Regions from separate parts of the Geodermatophilus sp. SYSU D00708 genome, predicted to be linked through region 4. Evidence: riboswitches for the same ligand, from Rfam matches in the RefSeq annotation. Region 4 holds a riboswitch; each other region holds the start of a gene.
The links. Region 4 has a riboswitch for cyclic di-AMP ahead of ACI79D_RS05840 (aggregation-promoting factor C-terminal-like domain-containing protein). Riboswitches for the same ligand answer to the same signal wherever they lie in the genome.
Positions count from the first base shown of each region.

Region 1: linked by a shared signal. The riboswitch ahead of ACI79D_RS08180 (aggregation-promoting factor C-terminal-like domain-containing protein) and the one ahead of ACI79D_RS05840 (aggregation-promoting factor C-terminal-like domain-containing protein) in region 4 are both predicted to bind cyclic di-AMP.
Region 2: linked by a shared signal. The riboswitch ahead of ACI79D_RS20555 (C40 family peptidase) and the one ahead of ACI79D_RS05840 (aggregation-promoting factor C-terminal-like domain-containing protein) in region 4 are both predicted to bind cyclic di-AMP.
Region 3: linked by a shared signal. The riboswitch ahead of ACI79D_RS02280 (hypothetical protein) and the one ahead of ACI79D_RS05840 (aggregation-promoting factor C-terminal-like domain-containing protein) in region 4 are both predicted to bind cyclic di-AMP.

Region 1 covers NZ_JBJGYS010000007.1:30,389-34,025, reverse strand. Annotated here, with positions in the region: gene ACI79D_RS08185 (LLM class flavin-dependent oxidoreductase) at 1-859, shown strand, start outside; gene ACI79D_RS08180 (aggregation-promoting factor C-terminal-like domain-containing protein) at 912-1,352, opposite strand; cyclic di-AMP (ydaO/yuaA leader) riboswitch at 1,599-1,757, opposite strand; gene ACI79D_RS08175 (alkene reductase) at 1,897-3,033, shown strand; gene ACI79D_RS08170 (hypothetical protein) at 3,118-3,637, shown strand, end outside.
Region 2 covers NZ_JBJGYS010000030.1:10,647-14,283, reverse strand. Annotated here, with positions in the region: gene ACI79D_RS20565 (DEDD exonuclease domain-containing protein) at 1-779, opposite strand, end outside; gene ACI79D_RS20560 (hypothetical protein) at 986-1,300, shown strand; cyclic di-AMP (ydaO/yuaA leader) riboswitch at 1,510-1,680, shown strand; gene ACI79D_RS20555 (C40 family peptidase) at 1,697-2,782, shown strand; gene ACI79D_RS20550 (M48 family metallopeptidase) at 3,005-3,637, shown strand, end outside.
Region 3 covers NZ_JBJGYS010000002.1:83,414-87,050, forward strand. Annotated here, with positions in the region: gene ACI79D_RS02270 (hypothetical protein) at 1-216, shown strand, start outside; gene ACI79D_RS02275 (ArsC/Spx/MgsR family protein) at 229-603, opposite strand; cyclic di-AMP (ydaO/yuaA leader) riboswitch at 894-1,044, shown strand; gene ACI79D_RS02280 (hypothetical protein) at 1,314-2,180, shown strand; gene ACI79D_RS02285 (hypothetical protein) at 2,279-2,644, shown strand; gene ACI79D_RS02290 (phosphoglycerate dehydrogenase) at 2,665-3,606, shown strand; gene eda (bifunctional 4-hydroxy-2-oxoglutarate aldolase/2-dehydro-3-deoxy-phosphogluconate aldolase) at 3,603-3,637, shown strand, end outside.
Region 4 covers NZ_JBJGYS010000004.1:182,310-185,946, forward strand. Annotated here, with positions in the region: gene ACI79D_RS05835 (LLM class flavin-dependent oxidoreductase) at 1-814, opposite strand, end outside; cyclic di-AMP (ydaO/yuaA leader) riboswitch at 1,009-1,172, shown strand; gene ACI79D_RS05840 (aggregation-promoting factor C-terminal-like domain-containing protein) at 1,406-2,299, shown strand; gene ACI79D_RS05845 (hypothetical protein) at 2,511-2,720, shown strand; gene ACI79D_RS05850 (class I SAM-dependent methyltransferase) at 2,717-3,352, shown strand; gene ACI79D_RS05855 (flavin-containing monooxygenase) at 3,380-3,637, shown strand, end outside.

The DNA.
Region 1 (3,637 bases), on a different contig from region 4:
GTACGCCGAGCACCACAACATGCCGCACATCGCGTCGTCGGCCACGAGCGTGCTGATCGCGCACGTCGGCGCGCAGACGTCGTCCATCCGGCTCGGCGCCGGCGGCGTCATGCTGCCCAACCACGCGCCGCTGACCATCGCCGAGCAGTTCGGCACCCTCGACGCGATGTACCCGGGCCGGATCGACCTGGGCCTGGGTCGGGCTCCGGGCTCGGACCAGAACACGATGTACGCCCTGCGCCGGGACCCGCGCTCGGCCGACCGCTTCCCGCAGGACGTCCTCGAGCTGCAGGCCTACCTGGCCGGCGAGTCGCGGGTGCCCGGGGTCGACGCGATCCCCGGCAAGGGCTCGCGCGTGCCGCTCTACGTCCTGGGCTCGTCGATGTTCGGGGCGACGCTGGCCGCCGCGCTCGGCCTGCCCTACGCGTTCGCGTCACACTTCGCCCCGGCGATGCTCCAGCCCGCGGTCGAGGCCTACCGGCGCGAGTTCAAGCCGTCCGAGCAGCTCGCCGAGCCGTACGTGGTCGCCGGCGTGAACGTCGTCGCGGCCGACACCCGCGCGGCGGCCGAGGAGGCCTACGCCGCCGTCCGCCGGACGCTGGCCGTCGGGCTGTTCGGCCGCGGTCGCTCGCTGTCGGACGACGAGACGCAGCTGCTGCTCGACGGCGGCGCGGGCCTGCACGTCGACACGATGCTCACCCACACCGCCGTCGGGACCCCGGACGAGGTGCGTGAGTACCTCCAGGGCTTCGCGAAGCACGCCGACGCCGACGAGCTGATCGTGGCGCACCAGTTCCCCGGCACGGAGGGCCGGCTGCGCTCGGTCGAGCTGACCGCCGAGGCGATGGCCACCGCCTGAGACCGGCCCGAGGGCCCTCTGCGCGCGCAGAGGGCCCTCGGCGTTCCCGGGCTCAGTACCACCCGCGGGCCCGGTGGTGGCTCCACGCCCCGCAGGGGCTGCCGTACCGCTTCCCGATGTAGATCAGCCCCGCCTTGATCTGCCGGTAGGGGTCAGAGGTCTTGCGGATGCCGGTCATGGCCCAGGTCGAGTCGAGGAACTGCGGGATGCCGTAGGCGGTGCTCGTCGGGTTCTGCGCGTTGGGGTTCCACCCGCTCTCCCGCTCCCACAGCTGGTCGAGGCAGCCGAACTGGGTCCGGTTGCCCCCGACCTGGCCCAGGGCGTGGTTCTTGTAGGCCTGCTTCTGCGAGGCCCCGATCGAGGCCAGGGAGTGGTCCCCCTCCGCCCGGGCGACCGAACCCCCGGTGGGGGCGAGGGCGAGGGCCAGGCTCAGACCGGCTGCGGCGGCGAGCCGGTGCAGGGAGCGGGGGCGCTGGTTGTGCTGGTTGTGCATGTGTGTTCCTCGTGCTGTGCGGTCGCCCGGCACCGACGGCGCCGGGGCGATGGTGCGGGACCGGCCGGGGCCGTCGGCGTGTCGTCAGCTGGGCGCGCGGCACCGGCCGGACACGGGCGCCCGGCGAGGAGCCGTCGGCCGACGGTGCGTGCCGTGCGGCTGGTCCTGGGATGGACAGGCGGGAGCGCGACGGTCCCGGACCTGTGGGCGCGCGGGGGCTCCGGGCCCCAGGGCGCGGTGGTTCTCCGTTTCTCCCCGGGCCGCCTACCGGGTCAGCTGACGGGTTCGGGCTGGGAGTGCCCTACCCGCTCCCGGTGCACCCGGGAGCGGGACTCACCCCGGGTGGTGCGGGTGGGTCCCCGGCTCGCGCCCACCACGGTGGGTGCGACTCGGCGGCGTCCGGCGCGGGCTCCCCGGGCTCGGGAGACGTCGAGGGCCGGACACGGTCACCGTACGAACGCGACGTACATCGCGCCACTCGACGGCCGCCGATCTTCAGTTGCGACATGGCCGTTGCGGCGGGACGCGCGTCACTGTGAGCACCGTGACGGTCGCGGCCCGGAATGGCGGCTCCGGTCCGGGCGTCGAACTCCTCGTGGACCTGTTCTCCCCTGTGACCCTGGGCGACCTCGAGCTCGCCAACCGCGTCGTGATGGCCCCGCTCACCCGCATGCGCTCCGGCGCGTCCGGCGTCCCGGGCGACCTCGTCGTCGAGCACTACCGGCAGCGCGCCGGCGTCGGCCTGATCATCACCGAGGGCACCTACCCGAACCACGAGTCGCAGGCGTTCGTCGGCCAGCCCGGCATCGTCACCGACGAGCAGGTCGAGGGCTGGCGCCGCGTCGCCGAGGCGGTGCACGCCCGCGGCGGCACGATCGTGATGCAGGTGATGCACGGCGGCCGGGTCACCCACCCCGACGTCAACGGCGGCCGCCGCGTGGTCGCGCCCAGCGCCGTCGCCATCAACGGCGAGGGGCACACGGAGAAGGGCAAGCAGCCGTACCCGGTGCCGCACGCGCTGACCGTCGCCGAGGCCCGGGCGACCGTGCAGGACTTCGTCACCGCCGCCCGCCGCGCGATCGAGGCCGGCCTGGACGGCGTGGAGATCCACGGCGCCAACGGCTACCTGCTGCACGAGTTCCTCTCCCCGACGTCCAACCTGCGGACCGACGAGTACGGCGGCTCCCCGGAGAACCGGGCGCGCTTCGTCGTCCAAGTGGTGACGGCGGTGGCCGCGGCGATCGGCGCCGGCCGCGTCGGCCTGCGGATCTCGCCCGAGCACGGCATCCAGGACGCCCTGGAGACCGACCGGGACGACGTCCTCGCCACCTATGGCGCGCTGCTCGACCAGCTCGCCCCGCTGGGTCTCGCCTACCTGTCGGTGCTGCACCGCGAGCCGGCCGGCGACCTGGTGCAGGAGCTGCGCCGGCGCTTCGGCGGCCCGCTGATCGCCAACAGCGGGTTCGGCACGGTCACCACGCGCGAGGAGGCGGTGGCGCTCATCGAGGCCGCGCACGCCGATGCCGTCGCCGTGGGCCGCCCGGTCATCGCCAACCCCGACCTGGTGGAGCGGTGGGCCGGCGAGCACCCGGAGAACGAGATCCGGGCGCACCTGTTCTACGCGTCCGGCGCCGAGGGCTACACCGACTACCCGACCCTCACCGACCGCCGGGCCAGCTGACGTCCTGTGCACTCAGCGTGGTCTCGCGCAGTCCGAGACCACGCTGGGTGCACACGGCGCTCGCCGGCCGGGTACGGGAGCCGTGTGGACCTCGAGGACGTCGTGCCGGCAGCCGACCACGTCACCCGCCAGGCGCAGTGGATCGACGCCCCACCGGCGGCGGTATGGGACGAGCTGCACCGGGTGCGGATGTCCCGGCTGCCCGTGACGGCGGTGCTCAGCGCCGCCCGTTTCCTGCCGGTCGTGCTCGCCGGTCGCGGGCTGGGACACCTGCGCGACCGGCCGTTCCTCGACGCCGTGCCGGTGCCGCTGCTGTGCTCGCAGCCCCCGGAGTCGGCCGTGTTCGGCGGCGTGCTCCAGGCGTGGCGGCTGTCCGGCGGTGACCGGCCACCGGCGCTCGACGCCGACGGCGTGCGTCGGTTCGCGGAGCCGGGCTGGGTGAAGGCGGCGATGGACTTCCGCCTGGCGCCGTCCCGCGGCGGCACGGTGCTGAGCTCGGAGACCCGCGTGGTGGCGACCGACCCGGCCACCCGTCGGCGCTTCGACCACTACTGGTGGGTCATCCGCCCGGGCAGCTCCGCGATCCGGTGGGAGCTGCTCGCCG
Region 2 (3,637 bases), on a different contig from region 4:
GGCTCGTCCCGCGGGCCGCGGAACACGTAGACCCCCGGGCCGGTCGGGACGGCGTCGGCCAGGTGGCGCTTGCGCAGCCGCTCCGGGTCGACCTGGCGGCTGAGGGTGGTGAGCTCCTCCAGCGTGGTGATGCCGAGGGGACCCAGCCGCTCGAAGAGGCCGTGCAGCACGTCGACCGTGGCGCGGGCGTCGGCCAGGGCGCGGTGGCACGGTTCGGCGTCGGCGCGGAAGAACGGCGCGAGGGTGGCCAGCTTGCAGTTGGGCACCTCGTCGCGGGTGAGCAGCCGGCGGGCCAGGACGGCGGTGTCGACCGAGGCCGCCGCGGGCCAGGGGATGCCGTTCTCCGCGCAGGCCGCCTTGAGGAAGCCCAGGTCGAACGGGGCGTTGTGGGCGACGAGGACGGCACCCCGGGCGAACTCCAGGAAGCTGGGCAGCACCGCGCCGATGCGGGGGGCGGCCGCGACCATCGTCGTGGTGATGCCGGTCAGCACGCTGATGTAGGGCGGGATCGCGCAGCCCGGGTCGACGAGGGTCTGGAACTCTCCGAGGACCCGGCCGCCGCGGACCTTCACCGCGCCGATCTCGGTTATCGCGCTGTCCTTCGGGGAGCCCCCGGTGGTCTCCAGGTCGACGACGACGAACGTCACCTCCGCGAGCGGGGTGCCCAGCTCGTCGATGGTGGCCTGCTCGTAGCGGGGGAGGCCCGCCGCGGCTCGCGCGGCCGTCCCGGCCAGGTGGGCGGGGGAGAGCGGCACCTGCCGGGGAAGGGAGGACGGCACGGGGCGGACGGTAGGTCGGGCCAGTGACAGTCCCGGGGACGCGCGCCGGGTCCCGGCCGGATCGCGACCGCCCCGGGACGCCGCGCGGACGGCGGGCACCGCGCGGGCGCACGGAACTGTCGGTGGCCGTCCCTACCGTGCCAGCCGGACCGACCGAGGCCATGGAGGGCCTCCACGACCGGGGTCGGCCGGGTGAGGAGTGGGCCATGTTGATCGACTGCGAGACCTGCACCGTGCGGGGCACCGGCTGTGCCGACTGCGTCGTCACCGTGCTGCTGGGGGCGCCGCCGGGCTGGCGGACCGAGGACCCGACCGTCGTGCCGATGACCGCGCGGCGCGGCGCGGACGCGACCGGGGACGGCGTCGTCCCGGGCCCGGGCGTCGTCGTGGAGTTCGACGAGGTGGAGCGTCGCGCCGTGAGGGCCCTGGCCGAGGGTGGTCTCGTGCCGCCGCTGCGGCACCAGGCCGAGCCGGAAGAGCGGTCGGGTGGGGCCGGGCGGGGCCGGCGGCGCACCGGGTGACCCGGCCCGTGCGGCCGGGTCACCCGCAGGCGGGCGCGGGGTCCATCCCGGCGGCGTGTCGGGCCGGGCGATCCTGTGGATGTCCCCACAGTTCCCGCTGGCCCCATTTGTCACAACTTCATCACGCCCGTACGGTGAGCCGGTCCGACCGGGTGGTCGTCGCCCGCAGAGAGGTGACCTCGGCCGGGCACCGCCGAATCGCCCGACGCGTCCCCGTGGCGCCGAGGGGGAACCGGGGACCCACCGCAGCACTGGGGTGAGTTCTCGCGTGCGCCGGTCCGCCGGGGCACACGCGCCGGCCCGCCGGCGCGCAGAGATAGGGCACGTCTTCCCAGCCCGAACCCGTCAGCTAACTCGGTAGGCGGTTGCTGAGGAAGAAACGGAGAGCCGCCGACCGTGGCGACCCCCCGCCCTGCCCTGGGGCATGCGCTCGACCAGATCCACTCCGACCTCCCGGTGGCCTTCCGCCGCCCGACGCTGCCCCGCCGCCTCGGCCGCGGGCTCGTCGTGGGCGCCACCGCGACCCTCGCCCTCACCCTCCTGCCGGGGACCGCCGCCGCGGATCCGGAGCGCGCCGCGAGCGCCGCCCAGGCGGCCCAGCTCGTCGCACAGGCCGGACACGACCTCGAGGTCGTCACCGAGCAGGTCAACGACGCCCGCGAGGCGCTGGCCCAGCAGCAGGCCGCGGTCGAGGCCGCTGACCAGGCAGCCGCGGCGGCCCGCGAGCAGCTCGGCGCCCTCGACGGCCAGATCCGCCAGGTCGCCCGCACCGCGTTCACCAGCGGTGACGGGATGCACGAGCTGGACCTGCTGTTGACCAGCGACTCGCCCGAGGACTTCGTGTCGTCGCTGGCCACCCTCGACGCGATCGCCGGCCACACCAACGACGTCCTGGCCGACGTGGCCGAGAGCGCCGCCGCGGCCGAGCGGGCCCAGCAGGAGGCCGACGCCGCCCGGGTCCAGGCGCAGGCGACCCTGGACGACGTCACCGCCCGCCAGGCGCAGCTCGAGGCGGACATCGCCGACTACCAGGCGCAGTACGCGGCGCTGTCGGCTCCGCAGCAGCAGGAGGTCGTCACGGCCCACGCCGGCCAGGCCGTGGCCGCGCCCGCGCCGGCGCCCGCCGCCAGCGGTTCGGCCCAGGCCGCCGTCGACACCGCGCTCGCCCAGGTCGGGGACCCCTACGTCTGGGGCGCCGGTGGGCCGAACGCCTTCGACTGCTCCGGCCTGACCCAGTACGCGTACGCCGCGGCGGGGATCAGCCTGCCGCACTCCAGCCGCATGCAGTCGACGATGGGCCGCGCGGTGTCCCGCGCCGACCTGCAGCCGGGCGACCTGATCTTCTACTACAGCCCGGTCAGCCACGTGGCGATGTACATCGGCAACGGCCAGATGGTGCACGCCTCCACGTCGGGCCAGCCGGTCAAGGTGGTCGGCGTGGACTCGATGGGCGGCATCACCGCCATGCGCCGCATCGCCTAGCGACCGGCGGCAGGGCAGCGGGCCGGTGACCTCCCGGAGGTCACCGGCCCGACGCGCGTCCGGCCCCCTGTCGGGGCCAGCTGGCGCCCCGCCCCGGACCCCCGCGGCCCCCTGCCGGGCCGCCGCCGGCCCCGTCCCGGGTCCCGCCCTGAGCTGGCGAAGGGTGAGGAGGACGGGGTCCTTACACGGTGGGGGGCAGGTGGTCCTCCTAGGATCGGCCGGGTGAGCGCCCGCCGGGCCGCGCTGCTGGTCGCGGTGGTCCTCGGGGTGGCGCTCGTCGTCGTCATCGTCGTCCGGACGCCGTGGACGCTGCTGCCCGACCCGCCCGGGGGACGCACACCGGTCCGCCCGGGGGCGGGCCTGCCGCCGGGGGTCGCCGAGCGGGCGGAGTCCTTCGCCGCGTCCCTCCGGCCGGCCTCCCTCGCCTCCCTGGTGCTGAGCCTCGTGGCGTCCGCGGTCCTGGCGCTGACCCCGCTGGGCCGCGGGCTGGTGACCGCGGTCGCCCGGCCGCTGGGCGGCGGCTGGGCCTGGCAGGTGCTGCTCGGCACGGTCGCCCTCGTGGTGGCCGGCCGCCTGGTCACCCTCGCGTTCGCCGCGTACGGGGAGACGGTGCGGCACCGGTACGGGCTGTCCACCCGCAGCTGGGCGCTGTGGTTCCGCGACGTCGCCGTCTCCACCGCGATCTCGGCCGCGGTCACCGCAGGGGTCCTGCTCGCGCTGGTGTGGCTGGCCCGGCACGCCCCCGGCACCTGGTGGGCCTGGGCGGCGCTGGTCGCGGCCGGGTTCGTCGTCGTCGGGTCCTTCCTCTACCCGGTGCTCATCGAGCCGGCGTTCAACCGGTTCGACCCGCTCCCG
Region 3 (3,637 bases), on a different contig from region 4:
GACCTGATCGTCCCGGCGACGCCGCCCCCCGACGAGGCCGCGCCCGCCGCGGGCCCACGGCCCGCTGCGGCGAACCGTCCGCGGCCCGCCGAGTACGCCGATCTGCGGCGCCTGTGCGTGCGCGGGGCCCGGGCCGCGGCCGGCGTGCCGGTGCGGCTGGCGTGGTGGTCGCTGCGCGCACCCGTGACGGGGCTGCGGCGGCTGCTGGGCCGGTAGCGCCGACCGGGCTCAGCCGTCCTGGCCGGGGCGCCGTCCGGCCGCGACCACCTCGGTGAGGGTCTGGTCGTCACGGGCGATCCACGCCCGGCCGTCGTCGGTGAGCACCAGCGGGCGCTGGATGAGCCGCGGGTGCTCGGCGAGCAGGCGGATCCACGCGTCGGCGTCCCGCGGCCGGTCCGCCAGGCCCAGCTCGCGGGCGAGCGGCTCGGACATCCGCGTGACGTCCCACGGCTCGAGGGAGAGGGCGGCCAGCGCGGCGCGCAGCTCGTCCTCGGTCGGCGGGTCGTCAAGGTAACGGCGCAGCGTGTACTCGACGCCGGCCTCCTCCAGCTGGGCCCGCGCGGCGCGGCACTTGGAGCAGGACGGGTTGAACCAGACCTCCACGGCCCCACCATAGGGCGGCGTTCCGGCCCTTCCCGCGACCCTTCCCGCGGCCCCGACGACGGGGTGTGCACCTACCGCGTCCTGCGGGCACCGACCACCGCGGTACGTGCACGCACGGCGCGGGCGGCCCCGCGCACGCGGATCGACGGCGCGTACCAGCTCCGACCGTCGGGCGGGGAAGGCGCGACACGCATCACCCGACGAATCGTCGGCGCGCGATTGTCACAAACGCATAACGCCGGTTACTGTCGGTGGGTCCGCCCGGTCGTCACGTCCCCCTCCGGGGAAGCCGGCGGACGCCGCCGAGTCGCCCTCCGGGGCGAGCCGGGGACCCACCGCAGTACTGGGGTGAATCCGCTCCGGGCCACGTGCCCGGGGCCGGTAGGGCTGCTTCCCGCCCGAACCCGTCAGCTAACTCGGTAGGCGGCTCACGGAAGAACGGAGAGCCGCCGCATGGCGTGCCCCTGCGCTGCTGGACGCCCCTCGTCGCTCCGGTACCGGGCGCGCCGGCGCACCTGACCGCACGCGGCCGTCCCGGGCCCGCACCCGCCGCACCCCCGAGCACCCTCGCTCGACCGGCGCCCCCGCCGTCCCCCGGAGTGCCGCGGACCGGCCCGCCCGGACCGCCGCCGCCCCCCGCCCGACCTCCCCGCCGCAGCCCGCGCCCCGCCGTGGTGCCGCTGCGCTCGCACACCTCGGAGCAACACCCCATGGACCCCCGCACCACCACCTCCTCCCGCGCAGACCGCCGCGGGAAGCCCCGCTCGCGCCGCCGTCCGGCGCTGCTCCTGGGCACCGCCGTCGCCGGCGCCGTCCTGGCCAACGCCCTCATCGGCGTCGAGCCGGCCGCGCAGGCGGAGGCCGGCGCGTCGGAGTCGGTCAGCGTCGCCGCGGAGCTCGGGCTCAGCGCCCAGTCCGCCCCGGCGCGGGTCGACGCGGCTCCGGACCTGCAGCCGCTCGAGGACCTCGCCGCCAGCCGCGCCTCCCGCGAGGCCGAGCAGACCGCCGCGCAGCAGGCGCAGGCCGCCGCCGACCAGGCCGCGCGGGACCGGCAGCAGGCCGAGGCCGAGGCCGCCGCCCGGGCCGCCGCCGAGGCCGAGGCCGCCGCGCGAGCAGCCGCCGAGGCCGAAGCCGCCGCTGCCGCCGAGCAGGCCGCACCCGCCGCCCCCGCACCGGCGGCCGCCGCCCCGGCGCGCGCGGCGGCCCCGGGCGCGGTCGCGCGGATCACCAACACCGCCGGGAGCATCAAGCCGGCCGCGCAGGCCGCCGCCAACGCCGTCGTCTCGAACGTGCCGGGCGCCGCCGACATCACCCTGGGCGGCACCCGCGCCAGCGCGACCGACCCGCACGGCCACCCCTCCGGCCTGGCCGTGGACTACATGGTCCTGACCGACGCGGCCCTGGGCGACGCCATCGTCCAGTACCACCGCGACCACTGGGCCGAGCTCGGCGTGGAGTACCTCATCTGGGAGCAGCGGATCCTGCAGTCGCCGAACGGGTCCTTCGAGCCGATGGCCGACCGCGGCGGCGTGACGGCCAACCACTTCGACCACGTCCACGTGAACTACCGGGGCTGACGCCCGCTCCGCGGGACGACCGGCGGCCGCCCTGCGGTGGCGGCGCCGGGTGTCCGGGTGTGCCATGTGCCTGCAGGCCTCCACCGGCAGGAGTTCCCGTGAGCACCTCCCGAGCATCGCTCGAGACCGACGACCACCCCGTCGACCAGGCCGACCTCCGGCGGGCCGCCCTCGGCGTGGGCAGCCAGGGCGCGTTCTACGCGGAGGTGTTCGGCGCCCGTTACCGCTACGCCGGCATCTCGTTGGCCCGCGAGTTCTCCTCGGTCTTCGGGCGCGGCATCGCACCGCTGGTCTCCTCCGCGCTGATCACCTGGGCGTCGGGCAGCTGGTGGCCGGTCGCGGTCTACACGATGGGGATGATCGGGATCTCCGCCGTCGCCATGCTGCTGTCGCCGGAGACCCGTGGCCGCGACCTGCGCCTCGAGGACGACGCCGTCCCGGGGCGGCGCCCGGTCGCCGCCTGACCTGCGACGAGAGGCCCCCCGTGAAGCTGCTGCTGCCCGACTCCGTCCCGCTGGCGCCGGACCTGCCCGACGGCGTCCGCGCCGTCACCTACGACGCCTCGGCCCCCGTCCCCGACGAGCACCTGGACGCCGAGGCGCTGGTCGTGTGGGGCAACGCCCCGGCCGACCTCGCCGCCGTCGCCGGCCGGATGCCGCGGCTGCGCTGGGTGCAGACGCTGGCGGCCGGACCCGACGCCGTGCTCGCCGCCGGCTTCCCCGAGGACGTCGTCGTCACCGCCGGGGTGGGGCTGCACAGCGCGACGGTGACCGAGCACGCCCTGGCGATGGTGCTCGCGCTGGTGCGCCGGCTGCCCGCGGCCGCCCGCGCGCAGGCGGAGCACCGCTGGGCCCGCGAGCTGGGCGGCCTGCAGCCGCTGCACCCCGAGGGTGCGGTCACCACCCTGATCGACGCCCGCGTGCTCATCTGGGGGTTCGGCGCCATCGGGCAGACCCTCGCGCCCCTGCTGGCCCAGCTGGGCGCCTCCGTCCGGGGCGCGGCGCGCAGCGCGGGGGAGCGCTCCGGGTTCGCCGTCGTCGCCGAGGACGACCTGGACGCCGAGCTGGGGCGGACCGACGTGCTGGTCATGGTGCTGCCCTCGACCCCCGGCACCACCCGGGCCCTCGACGCCGGCCGACTGGCCGCGCTCCCGGCGCACGCCTTCGTGGTCAACGTCGGCCGCGGCTCGACGGTCGACGAGGCCGCGCTCGTCGCCGCTCTGGGAGAGGGCCGCCTCGCCGGCGCCGCCCTCGACGTGACCGAGACCGAGCCCCTGCCCGCGGACTCCCCGCTGTGGGACGCCCCGAACCTGCTGCTCACGCCGCACGCGGCCGGCGGCCGGCCGGTCGGCGCGGACGACCTCGTCTCCGCCAACCTCGCGGCGCTGCTGGCCGGCGGCGAGCTGCGGAACGTGGTGGACCGGTGACCGACGTGCTGGCCGCCCTGGAACGGGCGCG
Region 4 (3,637 bases):
AGAAGTCCTCCAGCGAGGGGCCGTGGCCGTAGACGGGCGCGTTGTCGAAGTACGGCCGGAACTCGTTCACGGCGTCCTGGCTGTTCTTCCGCATGAACACCTGCCCGCCCAGGCCCACGATCGCCTGGTCGGCGGCGCCGTGGCCGTGGTGCTCGAAGCGGCGGCGGTAGAACTCGACCATCCGCTGGGTGTGCTCCTTCGGCCAGAAGATGTGGTTGTGGAAGAAGCCGTCGCCGTAGTAAGCGGCCTGCTCGGCGATCTGCGGGGAGCGGATCGAGCCGTGCCAGACGAACGGCGGGACGCCGTCCAGCGGCCGCGGGGTGGAGGTGAAGCCCTGCAGCGGGGTGCGGAACTGACCGGACCAGTCGACGACGTCCTCGTCCCACAGCCGGCGCAGCAGCGCGTAGTTCTCCACCGCCAGCGGGATGCCGTTGCGGATGTCCTGCCCGAACCACGGGTAGACCGGGCCGGTGTTGCCGCGGCCCATCATGAGGTCGACGCGGCCGTCGGCGAGGTGCTGCAGCATCGCGTAGTCCTCGGCGATCTTCACCGGGTCGTTGGTGGTGATCAGCGTGGTCGCCGTCGACAGCTGCAGGGTGCTCGTCCGCGCGGCGACGTGCGCCAGCGTCGTGGTGGGGGAGGACGAGAAGAACGGCGGGTTGTGGTGCTCGCCGAGGGCGAACACGTCGAGCCCGACCTCCTCGGCCTTCTGCGCGATCCGGAGGACCGCCTTGATCCGCTCACCCTCGGTGGGCGTGCGCCCGGTCGTGGGGTCGGTCGTGATGTCGCTGACCGAGAAGATCCCGAACTGCATCTCGTGCTCCAGGTGATTGAGAGCGCAACTACTGCTGGGTGCAACAGTGCCACGGCCTGGCTATTCCGCCGCGGGCAACACCCGCGCGCGAGGTACCTCACGCAACGGATGTGACCGCTGGGATTGTCACGGGACGGTAACGGCCCCTACGGTGGCTGACGTCCGGTCGGTCGAGTCTCCCATCCCGGGAGCCTGGCTGGACGCCGCCGAGTCGTGTCCGCACCGCTGCGGGCGCGAGCCGGGGACCCACCGCAGTACTGGGGTGAGTCCTGCCCGCCGAGCCTCGCTCGGAGGACAGGTAGGGCACCTTCCCGCCCGAACCCGTCAGCTAACTCGGTAGGCGGCCACGGAAGGAACGGAGAGCACTCGCTTGCCTCACCCACGGGCCCTCGAGGCCCGCAGGGTCACCCGGCCGCGCGCCCCTCGCGCTTCCTCCTCGGCCCGCTGACCCCGCCAGCCCGCGACCGCCGGCGCCCGCGCGTCCCTCGCTGACCGCGCCCGGCACCCCCACCGACCACAGCACCGGGCTGTCCTCGCTCAGGCGAGGACCGGTCCCGCGCGCGCCCTCACGCCCCCGGAGCACCACACCCGATGTCCCGCCGCACGTCGCACGACCTCCGCCCGGCCGACGCCGACACCGTCCGCACCGAGCCGGCCACCCTGGAGCTCGCCGCCGCCGAGCCCGCCACCGCCGAACTCCCCGCCGAGCTCGCCACCGAGCCCACCGCCCGCCGCCGGCTGCGGCTGCCGACCCGGGGTCGCCGTCCGGCGATCCTGCTGGCCACCGCCGCTGCCGGTGCCGTCGCGGTCAGCGTGCTGACCACCGGTCAGCCGGCCGCCGAGGCCGACGCCGCGACGGTGAGCGCGTCCACGAGCGTCGCCGAGCAGCTGGGCCTCACCGGCTCCTCCGCCGCGGCGCCGTCGGACGACCTCGCCCCGCTCGAGGAGCTCACCGCGTCGCGCAGCGAGCGCGAGGCCGCCCAGGCGAGCGCCGCCCAGGCGCAGGCCGCGGCGGACCAGGCCGAGCTCGACCGCCAGGCCGCCGAGAAGGCCGCCGCCGAGAAGGCCGCCGCCGAGAAGGCTGCGGCCGAGCAGGCCGCCCGCGAGGCCGCCGAGCGCCAGGCGGCTGAGCAGGCCGCGCAGGCCGCACAGGCCGCCGCCCCCGCCCCCGCCCGCGCCGCGGCCGCCCCGGCCGGCGGCGGGTCGTTCAAGGACTACGCGATGAGCAAGGTCGGCAGCGCCGACCAGTTCTCCTGCCTCGAGAAGCTGTGGGGCAAGGAGAGCGGCTGGAACCCCAACGCGCAGAACCCCTCCAGCACCGCCTACGGCATCCCGCAGTTCCTCGACTCGACCTGGGCCGGCACCGGGATCGCCAAGACCTCCGACGGCTACCGCCAGATCGACGCCGGGCTGATCTACATCGACAAGCGCTACGGCTCGCCGTGCGGCGCCTGGGCGCACTCGCAGTCCACCGGCTGGTACTGAGCCGGCACCCCGTCCCGGGTCCGGGACGGGCAACAGCAGGAGCGTCGTCCGCGACGCGCACCGAGAGCCGCACGCCTCCCAGGGGGAGGGGTGCGGCTCTCGGCGTCCGGGGGCTGGGGCACCCTGGTGTCCGGCTCCCGTCGGCGACGGGACGGTCGCGAGCGAGACACCGTCGGTGGGTCCACCGACGCCGACACCAGGGAGACGCAGCGTGGGCCGGCGTTCCGTCGAGCAGGCTCCCGGGCCCGGGGACGCCGCCCGGCCACCCGGGCGGGCGCCTCGTGAGCTGCCGGCCGCGTGGGACCGGCCGATCTCGACCGGCAACCTGCTGGCCGACTGCGAGCGGTGGTGCCGCGACCACCTGCCCCGCCGGGAGCCGCGATCGCCGGACGCGACGCGGGTGGTGGACTCCCAGGCGTGAGACTCGTCCCGTCCCGGTTCGTCCGCGCCCACACCCAGGTCCGGCGACCGACCTGCGTCCCGGAGGTCCGGCTGCACGTGGCCGACGACGTCGTCGCCCTGTGGGAGGCGATGGAGGCCGACGGCGGCGCCGGTGAGGCCCCGCCGTTCTGGGCCGCGGCCTGGCCGGGCGGGCAGGCCCTGGCACGGTTCGTGCTCGACCGGCCGGCAGTGGTGGCCGGGCGTGCGGTGCTCGACCTGGGCTCGGGCAGCGGGCTGGTCGCCATCGCCGCCCGGCTGGCCGGCGCCCGCTCGGTGCTGGCCAGCGACGTCGACCCGTTCAGCCGGACGGCGATCGGCGTCAACGCCGGGCTCAACGGCGTCCCGGGGGTCAGCGTGACCGGCGACGTGCTCGGCCGCGACCTCCGCGGCATCGACGTCGTCCTGGCCGGGGACGTCTGCTACGACCGCGGTATGACCGAGCGGGTGCTGCCCTTCCTCGACCGCGCCCGCGCCCGCGGGGTCGAGGTCCACGTGGGCGACCCGGGCCGGCCGTACCTGCCGCACGACCGGCTGGTCGCCGAGGCGGTGTACGAGATCCCCGAGACGGAGGGCCCCGGTCTGCGGCGGACGACGGTCTGGCGCCTGCCGTGACCCCGCGTCGCGGATAGGGTCGCCCGCGTGACCGCCGAGACCGCCGCCGAGCACGTCGACGTCCTGATCGTGGGGGCGGGCCTCTCCGGCATCGGCGCCGCGTGCCACCTGCAGCGCGAGTGCGCCGACCGCAGCTACGCCGTCCTCGAGGCGCGGGAGGGCGTCGGCGGGACGTGGGACCTGTTCCGCTACCCCGGCGTCCGGTCGGACTCCGACATGTTCACCCTCGGCTACTCGTTCAAGCCCTGGACCTCGGCGCGGGCGATCGCCGACGGCCCGTCGATC